DNA from 4 places in the Kitasatospora sp. NPDC042419 genome. Region 3 is predicted to be linked to each of the others. Evidence: riboswitches for the same ligand, from Rfam matches in the RefSeq annotation. Region 3 holds a riboswitch; each other region holds the start of a gene.

Region 1 (3,199 bases), on a different contig from region 3:
CAGACTCACGCCTGCCGTGCCCGGCGTACGCCCGGGATACCGTCGTCCCATGCCAGTTCAGCCCGCCTCCGCCCGCCCTCCGCTCTTCACCTGGGAGTTCGCCGCAGACCCGTACCCGGCGTACGCGTGGCTGCGGGAGCACGAGCCGGTGCACCGCACCACCCTGCCGAGCGGGGTGGAGGCGTGGCTGGTGACGCGGTACGCGGACGCCCGGCAGGCGCTGGCGGACGGCCGGCTCTCCAAGAACCCGGTGCACCACAGCGAGCAGGCGCACCGCACCGGCCGGGTCGGCATCCCGGGCGAGCGCCAGGCCGACCTGATGACGCACCTGCTGAACATCGACCCGCCGGACCACACCCGGCTGCGCCGCCTGGTGTCGAAGGCGTTCACGCCGCGCCGGGTGGCGGCGTTCGAGCCGCGCGTGCAGCAGCTGACCGACCGGCTGATCGACGGTTTCGCGGCGCGCGGGAGCGCCGACCTGATCCACGAGTTCGCGTTCCCGCTCCCCATCTATGCGATCTGCGACCTGCTCGGGGTGCCCGCCGAGGACCAGGACGACTTCCGGGACTGGGCCGGGATGATGATCCGGCACGGCGGCGGCCAGCGCGGCGGCGTGGGGCGTGCGGTGAAGAGGATGCGCGCCTACCTCGCGGAGCTGATCCACCGCAAGCGGGCGGACCTCGGCGACGACCTGATCTCGGGGCTGATCCGGGCCAGTGACCACGGCGAGCACCTCACCGAGAACGAGGCCGCGGCGATGGCCTTCATCCTGCTCTTCGCCGGATTCGAGACGACGGTCAACCTGATCGGCAACGGCACCTACGCCCTGCTGCGCAACCCCGGTCAGCGCGCCCTGCTCCAGGAGTCGATCGCGCGGGGCGAGAGCGGTCTGCTGGAGACCGGGATCGAGGAGCTCCTCCGCTACGACGGGCCGGTGGAGCTGGCGACCTGGCGGTTCGCGACCAGCCCGCTGACCATCGGCGGGGTGGAGATCCCGGTCGGTGACCCGGTGCTGGTGGTGCTCGCGGCGGCGGACCGGGATCCGGCGCGGTTCGCCGACGAGAACACCCTCGACCTGGCCCGTGCGGACAATCCGCACCTGGGCTTCGGGCACGGCATCCACTACTGCATCGGCGCCCCGCTCGCGCGGCTGGAGGGGAGGGCCGCGCTGACCACCCTGCTCACCCGGCTGCCCGATCTGCGGCTCGCCGCGGGCCCGGAGGACCTGCGGTGGCGAGGTGGTCTGATCATGCGTGGACTTCGTGAACTTCCGGTGGAATTCACTCCGGAGAAAGCGCCCACGGAGGCCCCTTCCGGACCTTCCGCCGACGCCCCTTCCGGTGGCTGAGGCGGACCGCGACACGCTGACGGAGGGCCTCCGACCCGCCTCGGCCGGGGGTCTGAACCGCCATCAACCCGGACATAGCGCTTCCGTTGGTGGGCAATCGATCACCCGGCGTGATTTCCGTGTGATATCGAAGATATGAGCTTGTGATTGCTCGGCAGATCTGTCTACTCTCCCTGGAGTTCGCAGCTGCGAGCCCCGAGCACGGAACGCCGAGTCCTGCCCGCCGTGCTACGGGAAACCGACCAGAACCCTGGGCAGGGGCGGGGGAACCAGGTTTGTTGCCGTCCCCACGGCTTGGGGTGAAGCCGCCTCGTGCGGCCGGGCCACCTCCCGGTCCGAACCCGACAGCTCACCTCGCAGGCGTGCGGAGAGGGACCCCTTCATGCTGTTCGTTGGAAACGGCCGTCACCGTCGTCGCACCCAGACCGAGAAGGCCATCGCCGTTGCCGGTGTCGCCGGCGTCGGCCTGGCGATGCCTATCCTGAGCGCCACCGGCGCCTCCGCCGCCCCGGTCTCCACCTGGGACGCGGTCGCCCAGTGCGAGGCCGGCGGCAACTGGAGCATCAACACGGGCAACGGCTTCTACGGCGGCCTGCAGTTCACCTCCAGCACCTGGAAGGCGTTCGGCGGCACCGCGTACGCGCCGCAGGCCAACCAGGCCTCCAAGGCGCAGCAGATCTCGGTGGCGGAGAAGGTCCTCGCCTCGCAGGGCCCGGGCGCCTGGCCCGTCTGCTCCAAGAAGGCGGGCCTGAGCAAGGGCGGTGCCCCGGCGGCGGTCGACACCTCGACGGACGCCAAGCCGGCGGCCCAGCAGCCGACGGCGCCGAAGCACGCCTCGCCGCAGCCCGAGACGCCGAAGCCGGCCCAGCAGCCGCAGCAGGCCCCGAAGCACGCCGCGCCGAAGCCGCAGGCCCAGCCGCAGCAGCAGGCGCCGAAGCAGCAGGCGCAGCAGTACGTGCAGCAGCGCGCCGCCGAGCAGGCCCAGCCGCAGGTGCAGCAGCAGGCCCAGGCCCCGTCGTTCTCCGGCAAGTCCGGCTGGGACGCCGACGCGAAGGTGTTCTGGTACCAGAACAACGGTGGCTGGTACTGGACCAGCCACCAGAGCGTCTACCAGCAGTACGCCGGCCAGGCCGCGGGTCAGGACGCCCGCCCGGCCGCCGCCCAGAGCGCCCCGGCCGCCCCGCAGCGCGCCGCCCACGGCTACACCGTCCAGGCCGGCGACACGCTCGCCGGTATCGCCGCCGGCCAGGGTGTCTCCGGTGGCTGGCAGGCGCTGTACGACGGCAACCGCGGCACCGTCGGCGCCGACCCGGACCTGATCGTCCCCGGCCAGGTGCTGACCCTCGGCTGACGCCGGTTCGGCCGGCGGACCGGCGGAGGGGGCGGGGCCGGCCGGGCTCGTCCCCCTTCGTCCGGATCCGGGCCCCTCCCGTGGGGCAACCAGGTGAACTACCGGTGGGTAGCCGTGCCACACGCTGAGACGGGACCGAGGCCGACGTGGCCCCGAGAGCCCGTGCGGTTAGGCTCTGGTCGTAACGACTCCGCAATCGTCCGGCCGACAGCACCCACCGTCAGCCGAACCTGCTTCCGCTAGGAGATGCCTCGTGCCGTCCATCGATGTCGTCGTAGCCCGTGAGATCCTCGACTCGCGTGGCAACCCCACGGTCGAGGTCGAGGTCGGCCTCGACGACGGCAGCACCGGCCGTGCCGCTGTCCCGTCGGGTGCCTCCACCGGTGCCTTCGAGGCGCTGGAGCTCCGCGACGGCGACAAGAACCGCTACTTCGGCAAGGGCGTGGAGAAGGCCGTCCTGGCCGTCATCGAGCAGATCGGCCCGGAGCTGGTGGGCTACG
Region 2 (3,199 bases), on a different contig from region 3:
CGCTGCTCGGCCTCCCGGGCGTCCTGGGCCGCCAGCCGGGCCCGCTCGACGGCGCCGAGGCTGTTGAGGAGCCGCTGCGCCTTGGCGAGCCGCTGCTGGATCTGCTGCTTGCCCTCGGCGAGCGCCTTGCGGGTCTGGTCCAGCTCGGCGAGCTTGGCGGAGGTCTCGGCCCGGCGCTGGTCGAGCCCGCGCTGCCGGGCGACCACCTCGCGGAGCGTCTCGTTCTGCCGCTCGGCGACCTGGTCGAGGCTTCGGGCCCGGGAGAGGTAGCCCTCCGGGTCGGCGGAGAGCATCAGCTGGACGGTCTGCGCCATGCCGCCGCTCCGGTACTCGGCGCCGGCGACCGCGGCGAGGTCGCCGCGGAGCTGGTTGAGCTCGTCCTGGGCGACGGCGATCTGCTGCTGGAGCGTGCCGGTCTCGTGCTGGAGCTTCTGCTGGGCCTCCTGGGCGGCGTTGTACCGCTCGGACGCCTGCTCGGCCTCGTCGTAGAGCTGCTCCACCTGGGCCTTGACGTCCTTGCGGTTGGCCGGACCGTCCGGGGAGCCGGGTGCGGCCTGGGCGGTGCCTCCGGTCGCCACGCCCAGCGCGGTGGTGGCCGCCGCGGTGAGCACCAGCGCCCGGGCGAGGGCGTGCGCGCCTGACAGCGGGGAACGGCGGTGCACGGGCATGCGGCGTCGGCTCCGATCCTGCGGCAGGGCCCGCCGCCGCCCCGGGGAGGGCGGCTGGAAGCGGGAGTCCGGTGGCAGACGTTAGCGAGTCCGGGCAACCGAGTCCAAACCCCTCCCAACCCGAATATTTGACTCCTTTTCGGACATCAGCACGAGTGGCGGGAAAGCCGCAGGCCCGGCCTCCCCCGCGGGGAGACCGGGCCTGCGCAGGCCGCGTGATCGGGGATCAGAGGCGCACGATGGAGTTGACCGGCATGTTGGAGGCCGCCTCGTAGCGGACCGAGGCACCCGGCTTGGGGGCGTGGATGACCTGGCCGCCGCCCACGTAGATGCCGACGTGGTGCCGGTCGCCGTAGAAGATCACCAGGTCGCCGGGCTGGGCCTGGGAGATGTCCGAGCCGATCCGGGTGCCGGCACCGGCCTGCGCCTGCGAGGTGCGCGGCAGCGACACGCCCGCCTGGGCGTAGGCCCAGCCGGTGAGGCCGGAGCAGTCGAAGGAGTTCGGGCCGGTGGCGCCGTAGACGTACGGGGCACCGAGCTTGCTCTCCGCCGCGGCGATCGCGGCGGCGGCGCGCGAGCTGTTGGCGGCGGGCGCGGCCGGCTTGGGCGCGGCGGCCGCGGGGGCCGAGGAGGCCGGGGCGGACGGAGTCTGGGCGGCCGGCGCACTGAGGTTGCTGCGCTCGTTGTCACGGGAGGCGCGCTCGGCGTCGGCCTTCGCCTTGGCGGCCTTGGCAGCCTCGGCCTTCGCGGCCTCCGCCTTCGCCTTGGCCTCGGCGGCGGCCTTCTCCTCGGCCGCGCGGATCGCCTGGCGCTCCTGCTCGGTCAGGGTGTTGAGCAGGTCCTGGGCCTTCGCCAGCTTGGCCTGGACCTCCTCCTTGGAGGCCTTCAGCTGCTGGGTGGTGGCTTCCAGCTCGCCGAGCTTGCCCTGGGTCTCGGTGCGGTCCTGGTCGAGCCTGCGCTGCTGCTCCTGGAGCTCCTTCAGCGCGCCGGACTGGGTCGAGCCGGCCTGGTTCAGGGCGTCGGCCTGGTTCAGGAAGTTGTCCGGGCTGGAGGAGAGCATCAGCTGGACGGTCTGCGATATGCCGCCGGTGCGGTACTGCTCGCCGGCGATCTCGGAGAGGCCGCCCTGCGCCTCGGTCACCACGGCCTGCTGACGGGCCACCTTGTCCTGCAGCTCACCGACCTGCTTCTGCAGCTCCTGCTGCTTGGCCTGGGCGCCGTTGAGCTTCTCGGTGGCGATCTCGGCCTGCTCGTTGAGCTGGTCGACCTGCTCCTTGACCTGGTCCTTGGTCGGGGCCGGGTCGGCGTGGGCGCCGGACTGCGCGGAGAGCGCGACGGCCGCGGCGGCGAGGCCGGTCAGGACGGAGACCCGGGCACGGCCGGCGGGCTTGGGACGACGATGGGACGCCACGAAGGCGGACTCCTTCTTCCTCATCCGCCTACCGGGTGAGCTGACGGGTTCGGGCGGAAGCGTGCCCTACGACGCCTCACCGGCCGCTCACGCGGACGACCTGGCGCCGATTCACCCCGGAGGAACGTGGTTCCCCGGCTCCACTCCACAGCGCCCCCGACTGCTGGGCTCTCACTCGGACGGGCGACTGCCCGTCCCGCTGCTTCACGAACTCGACGGAAACCCCCGCCGCCACCCAGGCTGGGTGATCGACTGTGCGGTGGTTCGAGACACGACCCTAGTAACAGATCCGTGATCCGTTCAAATCCTTGTCGGAAAAAAGCCAGAAGAATGCCCAAGTTCTTTTGTGAATATGACCAGGTGTGACCACCGCTCCACGCGGAGCTGATCATTCCTCACCCCGCGGTCGAACCGGTGGCCGAAACACCCGCGCCACCCCCGTTCGGAGGTGGCGCGGATCACAGGGCCTTCGGCGGGCCCGCGGGCGTGTCGTGACGGACCGTCGGACGGCCGGACACCCCGGACGCGTCAGACGCGGCGGATCGTGTTGATCTTCATGGCGTCGGCCTTCATCACCTTGATGACGTCACCGGTGCGCGGCGCGTGGACCACCATGCCGTTGCCGATGTACATGGCGACGTGGCTGCGGTCGTCGCGGTAGATGATCAGGTCGCCCGGCTGCGCCTCGGCGAGCGACGGCACCCGGGTGCCGTAGTTGCCCTGCGCCTGCGAGGTGCGCGGCAGCGAGACGCCGGCCTTGCCGTACGCCCAGACCATCAGGCCGGAGCAGTCGAAGCTGCTCGGACCGGTGGAGCCCCAGCCGTAGGGCTTGCCCTGCTGGGCCATCGCGTTGGCCACCGCGGCGCCGGCCATGCCGGAGGCCTGCGGCAGCGCGCCCAGGTCGGGCCGCTCGCTCCCTCCGCGCGAGGCCCGCTCCTGCTGCTGCTGGGCCGCCTTCAGGGCCGCGCGGTCGGCGGCGCTGAGCGAGTTCAGCAGGTCCTGGGCTTCCTTGAGCTTCTTGTTGACCTCGGCCTTGGACTGGTTCAGGTCCTTGGTGGTGGTGTCCAGCGAGGCCAGGACGGCGGCCGCCTCGGCCTTCTGCTGGTCCAGCCGGCGCTGC
Region 3 (3,199 bases):
ACGCCGCTGGCGATGCCCGCGTGCCGGACCTCCACCGCCGCGAGCACCGTCGCGGTCAGCGGCGCGACCAGCAGCACCATGCCGCAGCCCATCACGGTGACGGCCGGCAGCACGTCCGTCCAGTAGGAGGCGTCGGGGCCGATCCGCAGCATCAGCAGCACCCCGGCCGCGCAGAGCAGCGGCCCGACGGTGAGCGGCAGCCGGGGGCCGATCCGCTTGCCCAGCCGGCCGGCCCGCGCGGAGAGCGCCAGCATCAGCACCGTGATCGGCACCAGGGCCACCCCGGAGACCAGCGGGGAGAAGCCGGAGACGATCTGCAGCTGCACGACGAGCAGGAAGAAGACCCCGCTGAACGCCGCGTAGACGGCGAGGGTGACCAGGTTCACCGCGGTGAACAGGCGGGAGGAGAAGAGGCCCAGCGGCAGCATCGGCTCCGGCGTGCGGCGCTCGACCAGGATGAAGGAAGCCCCCAGCAGGAGTCCGGCCGCACCGGTGAGCCAGACCCCGGGAGAGAGGCCCTCCCCGGCGGCGGTCAGTGCGTAGGTGAACGTCCCCAGGGCCAGCGCGGCCAGCACCGCGCCGAGCACGTCGAACCGCCCGGACGAGGCCTCGTCCCGGCTCTCCGGCACGTGCCGGGCGGCCACCGCGACGACCAGCACGGCCAGCGGGACGTTCAGCAGGAAGATCCACCGCCAGCCGGGCCCGTCCACCAGCCAGCCGCCGAGGAACGGGCCGACCGCCGCCGACACCCCGCCGAGACCGGACCAGAGGCCGACCGCGGTCGAGCGGTCCTCGGGGTGGAAGACCGCCTGGAGCATCGCCAGCGATCCCGGGGTGAGCAGCGCGCCGCCGATGCCCTGCACCGCGCGGGCGGCGACCAGCACCTCGATGGTGGGCGCGGCGGCGCAGGCCGCCGAGGCGGCGGCGAACCAGACCACGCCGAGCAGGAAGATCCGGCGCCGGCCGTACCGGTCGCCGAGTGCGCCGCCGAGCAGGATCAGCCCCGCCAGGGTGAGCAGATAGGCGTTCAGCGTCCATTGCAGGGCGGAGAGCGGGGCGCCGAGATCGGTGCCGATCCGGGGCAGCGCGACGTTCACGACGGTCCCGTCGAGCATCGCCAGGCTGGAACCGAGCACCGTTGCCAGAAGTACCCAGCGGCCCTGCGCGGTGCCCAACCGCAGGGTGCCGGCCTCGGAGGTGGCCACGGCCCGATCGTCCGCCCCGGGAGCCGACGTGACAAGGGTCACCGGGGGCGTGTCGGCGAATGGCTTTCCGTGAGTGATCGTGTGCGGACCGGTCCGGAAATCGGCGGAGGGTCGCGGATCAGTGGCACGCGGTGAATCGATTGTGTGCGTACTGTGCAGCTGATCATTCGGAGCGTGACGGAGCTCCGGAGTTTTGTTGTGGGTTCAAGAGATCGACATTGCTTCACCCGGACGGATGAGTTTTAGTTCAGCGACCGCCCGGCGTCAGCCCGGGTGGCCACCGGGTGGAACGCCTAGTCCTGCCGCTGCCCGGTGGTACGCAACGAACTCTGTACGGCAGGAGCGGGGGACCCAAAGGTAAGTCGCCGGACCGGAATTCGCGGTCCGGCTTGGGGTGAAGCCGCCTTGATGCGGCCGGGCAACTCCAGCCCGAACCCGACAGCTCACCTCGCAGGCGTCGGAGAGGACATCCCCCATGCCCGCACAGGCTCGTCGTATCGCCCTGCCCCGCGCCGTCCGCATCGGCATCGCCACCGCCGTCACCGGCGCCGCCTTCGCCCTTCCGCTGGTCACCACCGTCAGCGCCCAGGCCCACGAGGCTCCGGCCGCCAAGCCGCACCAGACCAGCACCTGGACCGGCGCCACCAGCGTCGACGCCGCTCCGGCCCCGGCCGCCGCTCCGGCCGCCGAGACCGCCCCGGCCGCCCCGGCCGAGGAGAGCTACAAGGTCGTCGGCGGGGACACCCTGTCGAAGATCGCCACCGCCAAGAACGTCCAGGGCGGCTGGGAGGCCCTCTACGAGCACAACCGCTCGGTCGTCGGCGCCAACCCGAACCTGATCTACCCGGGCCAGCAGCTCGCGCTCGGTGGCAAGGCCGTCGAGGCCGCGAAGCCCGCCGCGCCCGCCGCCAAGCCGCAGGCCTCGCAGGACTCGGTGAAGCCGGCCGCCAAGCCGGCCGCGCCCGCCGCGAAGCCCGCCGCCCCGGCCGCCAAGCCGGCCGCGCCCGCCGCCAAGCCGGCGCCGGTCCAGGCCGTCCAGGCCGCGAAGCCCGCCGCTCCGGCCCCGGCCCCCGTCGCCGCCTCCTCCGGCTACGTCGCCCCGCTGGCCGTCACCAAGCTCGGCACCGCGTACGGCGTCGCCGGCTCGATGTGGTCCTCCGGCCACCACACCGGCGTCGACTTCTCCGCTGCCACCGGCACCCCGCTGCGCGCCATCGCGGCCGGCACCGTGGTGAAGGCCGGCAACGGCGGCGCCTACGGCAACGAGGTCGAGATCAAGCTCGCCGACGGCAAGTACGCCCAGTACGCGCACCTGTCCTCGATCGCGGTGAAGGTCGGTCAGACCGTCACCGCCGGCCAGCAGATCGGCCTCTCCGGTGCGACCGGCAACGTGACCGGCCCGCACCTGCACTTCGAGATCCGCACCGGCTCGGAGTACGGCTCGGACATCGACCCGATCGCCTACCTGCGGGCGCACGGCGTCTCGATCTGACCGATCCGGTCGATCCGAACGGCCTGACCGATCCGGTCGGTCCGCTCGGGTGCCAGAACCACCGCTGGGTGCGGGGTGAACGACCTCCCGGGATGGTCATGTCGGGTGACCGCTCGACCGGGTGATCGCCGCACCACCAGTGGATCCACGGGCGCGGGACACGCCCGTCCGGCCGGCCCGGTTCGCGAAACCTCCTTTCGCGAACCGGGCCGGCTTTTTTTGGTTTTCGCCCCCCCTGGTGTGTTCGAGGGTCAGGTCTTTCGTCCGGTCATATTCCGTGCCGGGGTCGGGTCCGAGTCCGGGGTCGGGGCCGGGCCCGGTGGGCTTTCGAACGGACGGTGCGTCAGCGCCGATGAGCGGTTCAGCGGTGAAGGGCCGTCGATTCGGGGCGGACGAATCGGGGCGGTCGATTCGAGGCCGTCGATTCGGGGCGGACGATTTCGGGGTGCGGCCTCGGGGACGCGGCTCTGGGGCGCGGTCGACCCGGTGGGCGCTTTCGGAG
Region 4 (3,199 bases), on a different contig from region 3:
GTCGCGGGCGATCGCGGCGGGCGAGTAGTCGTCCCAGGCGATCGAGGAGTCGCCGAAGCCGCGCAGGTCCATGGTGATCACCCGGTGGCCGGCGGCGGTCAGCAGCGGCCGCAGGTGCCGGTACGCGGCCCGGCTGTCGAGCATCCCGGGGAGCAGGACGACGGGGGCGCCCTCGCCGTGCCCGGAGTCGTCGAAGGCGAGCCGGCCGCCGGGGAGGTCGAGGTAGCGGGTGACGGGGACGGTGCCGGTCATGGTGGGCCTCCTCGGTCCGCCGCGGGGCGGGTGCCGCGCGGGTTCGGGTCGTCGGCGAGTGCGCCGATAGCCATAAAGCTAAGGCTAATAGCCTTAGCCGTCAAGCTATCGACCATGATCCGAGGTGGCGGCTCCGGAAGGGCCTCCGGGCGGAGCGGTTCCGGAGGTGGCCCCGGGGTGGGGGCCGGCGCGGGTTCCGGGGTGGGCCCGCGAGGCGGCCCCGTGGGGTGCGGCCCCGCGCTGGGCGGCCCCGTGGGGTGCGGCCGCGCCTCAGACTCCCTCCACCTTGAACGGGTCGTGCTCGGCCAGCAGCTTGTCGAGCCGCGCCTGGTCGACCCGGGTGACCAGGTCGGTGGACTCCTGCCGGTCCCGGATCACCTTGGCCAGCGTGAACGCCGAGGTGATGGTGTAGAGCAGGCCGAGGCCGAGGAAGGCCCGGGTCCAGGGCTCGACCGGGAGGTAGGCGATCCCGACCGCGAGGGCGACGGCGGAGAGGGTGAAGGACAGTACGGCCTGGACGTAGTACGCGGCCGTGGTGCGTGACTGCATCGGTGCGCTCATGGCGCCAGGATGGCCGCGCCGCCGCCGGCCGCACATGAGTAGAAGTACTCAGATGGGGGGCCGTTCGTTGACGTCCTATCACGTTCGGTAGTGTCAGTTGTCGTCAATCGTCCCAAAACGCCCATCGGGCCGCGTGGTGCCCGGGCCGTATCCCGCCCTCCTCAACGGATGGCTTGGAATCGGGGGCCTCTCGGATTAACGTTTGATAACGCAGCGCGGTCCTCAACGCCGTACCCAGACGGCACCGTGCGCCGTCGCCTAATCCCGCCGGCCGGCCTCCGGGCAGGCCAGGGAGCCGGGGAACCACGTTCCTTGGGGTGAATCGGCCGGGCCCAGGCCCAGCCGTAGGAGACCTTCCTGCTCCGAACCCGTCAGCTAACCCGGTAGGCGCGAAGGAAGGAAAGGAGCGCGCCTCCGTGGCGTCGACGCACACCCCGGCACACCCGTCCGGCCCCTCCGCCGGTACCCAGCTGCTCGACCACCCCCGCCCCGCGGCCCACTCGGGCCCGTACGGCGGCCCGGCCGACGAGACCGCTCCGCCGGCCGCGGAGACCAACCGGCACCGGATGCCCCGTCAGACCCGCGGCACCGCTCCGCTGCTCGGCGTCACCGCCGTCGCCGCCACCCTGGGCGCCACCGGCTTCGCCTCCGCGACCCCGGCCGCCGCACCCGCCGTCGAGACCCCGGACGAGACCCCGGTCGCCCTCACCGCCGACCCCGGCCTCGCCCTCGCGGCCCGGATCCAGCAGCAGGCCGACAGCCAGCGCACCGCCGCCGAGGAGACCGCCCGGGTGCAGGCCGCCCAGGAGGCCGAGGCCAAGCGCGCCGCCCAGCTCGCCCAGCAGGCGCAGGCCAAGCGCGCCGCCGAGGAGGCCGAGAAGGCCAAGCTCGCCGCCATCAACCTGCCGGTGCGCGACTACAACCTCTCCGCCCACTACGGCCAGAGCGCCCGCTACTGGGCCCACCTGCACACCGGCCTGGACTTCGCCGCCGACACCGGCACCGCCGTCTACGCGGTCGGCCAGGGCACCATCACCTCGGCCGGCTGGGCCGGCGCCTACGGCTACCGGATCGTCGAGACCCTGCCCGACGGCACCGAGATCTGGTACTGCCACCTCTCCTCGATCATCAAGGGCTCCGGCAAGGTCGTCCCCGGCCAGCAGATCGGCAAGGTCGGGGCCACCGGCAACGTCACCGGCCCGCACCTGCACGTGGAGGTCCGGCCCGGCGGCGGCGCCCCGGTCGACCCGGAGAGCTGGTTCGAGCAGCGCGGCGTCACCCCCTGACACCCTGAACCCCACCGCCACCGCCACCGCCGGCCGCCGGACAGCACCGGGGCCGACCGGCGGGCACCGGGGCCCCTAGGACGCCGAGGAGCCCCGGCCCGGTCCACCGAGGACCGCGCCGGGGCTCCCGCGCATCCGTCAGGCCCCGGGCCGCTCCGTGACCGGCTCCGCCGGCCCGTCCCCGGTCCCGTCCCCCGACGCACCCTCCGACGCGTCCGGCGACGCCTCGTCCCACGACTCGTCCCACTGCTCGTCCCAGGACTCGTCCGACGGCTCCTCCGGCAGCCCCGCCAGGTACGCGTCGATCTCCGCCTGCCCCGGCTCCGGCGCCAGCTCCGGGAACTCCTCCACCAGCAGCCGCGGCAGCCCCGGCACCGTCCACTCGCCCGACAGCTCCAGCGCCGCCTCGACCGCCGCCTCCTCGAACGCCCCGAAGTCCCCGGTCAGCTCCGCCGGCATCGGCCGGCCCAGCGCGGTCAGCGCCTCCAGGTTCCGGTAGCTGCGCTGCATCAGCCCCTGCTCCAGCAGCCGCCGCGCACCGTCCGAGGCCATCCCGACCGCCAGCTCCCTGGTCCCGCCGCCCCAGCCCCCGTCGTCCACCGGGTCCAGCGTGCCGTCCTCCTCCAGCGCCGCGAACGCCGCCAGCCGGTCCTCCTCCGCCAGCCCGCCGAACTCCTCCAGCCAGGACCGCACCGCCGCCCCGTCGGCGGTGTCCACCCCGGCCGCGCGCAGCAGCAGCGTGTACAGCCGCGGCCAGGTCACCAGGTCGGCCCGGCGCAGCAGCCCGGCCGCCAGCTCGCCCTGCCACTCGGCCTCCGCGTGCAGCCGCTCCTGCCGCTTGGCGTTCAGCCGCTTCGCGGCCCGCTGGTGGTCGATCAGCAGCCGCACCGCGGCGCCGTACGCCAGTGGATCCTGCCCGGGCCCGGGCTGGACGTACAGGTGCAGCCGCTCGTACAGCAGGTGTTCGACCGCACCCGAGGTCAGCTCGGGCCAGCCGTCGTGCATCCTGCCCCCGCCCAGCTCCAGCAGCGCCAGCACCGCCCGCAGCGGGCCCCCGGGCACCGGCGAGCGGCCCTCCGACTCCGCCCAGGAGAGCAGTT

The links. Region 3 has a riboswitch for cyclic di-AMP ahead of AC067J_RS18450 (M23 family metallopeptidase). Riboswitches for the same ligand answer to the same signal wherever they lie in the genome.
Region 1: it holds a riboswitch for cyclic di-AMP, as region 3 does, so the genes downstream of both, AC067J_RS22430 (LysM peptidoglycan-binding domain-containing protein) here and AC067J_RS18450 (M23 family metallopeptidase) in region 3, are expected to answer to the same signal.
Region 2: it holds a riboswitch for cyclic di-AMP, as region 3 does, so the genes downstream of both, AC067J_RS01705 (C40 family peptidase) here and AC067J_RS18450 (M23 family metallopeptidase) in region 3, are expected to answer to the same signal.
Region 4: it holds a riboswitch for cyclic di-AMP, as region 3 does, so the genes downstream of both, AC067J_RS07240 (M23 family metallopeptidase) here and AC067J_RS18450 (M23 family metallopeptidase) in region 3, are expected to answer to the same signal.

The regions. Positions count from the first base shown of each region.
Region 1 covers NZ_JBWKAW010000011.1:264,229-267,427, forward strand. The annotation lists gene AC067J_RS22425 (cytochrome P450 family protein) at 50-1,348, shown strand; cyclic di-AMP (ydaO/yuaA leader) riboswitch at 1,578-1,725, shown strand; gene AC067J_RS22430 (LysM peptidoglycan-binding domain-containing protein) at 1,731-2,699, shown strand; gene eno (phosphopyruvate hydratase) at 2,953-3,199, shown strand, end outside.
Region 2 covers NZ_JBWKAW010000001.1:377,436-380,634, forward strand. The annotation lists gene AC067J_RS01700 (C40 family peptidase) at 1-668, opposite strand, end outside; gene AC067J_RS01705 (C40 family peptidase) at 895-2,079, opposite strand; cyclic di-AMP (ydaO/yuaA leader) riboswitch at 2,090-2,242, opposite strand; gene AC067J_RS01710 (C40 family peptidase) at 2,608-3,199, opposite strand, start outside.
Region 3 covers NZ_JBWKAW010000008.1:211,459-214,657, reverse strand. The annotation lists gene AC067J_RS18455 (MFS transporter) at 1-1,205, opposite strand, end outside; cyclic di-AMP (ydaO/yuaA leader) riboswitch at 1,516-1,675, shown strand; gene AC067J_RS18450 (M23 family metallopeptidase) at 1,681-2,697, shown strand.
Region 4 covers NZ_JBWKAW010000003.1:27,079-30,277, reverse strand. The annotation lists gene AC067J_RS07250 (alpha/beta fold hydrolase) at 1-252, opposite strand, end outside; gene AC067J_RS07245 (YiaA/YiaB family inner membrane protein) at 523-813, opposite strand; cyclic di-AMP (ydaO/yuaA leader) riboswitch at 1,059-1,217, shown strand; gene AC067J_RS07240 (M23 family metallopeptidase) at 1,230-2,099, shown strand; gene AC067J_RS07235 (hypothetical protein) at 2,238-3,199, opposite strand, start outside.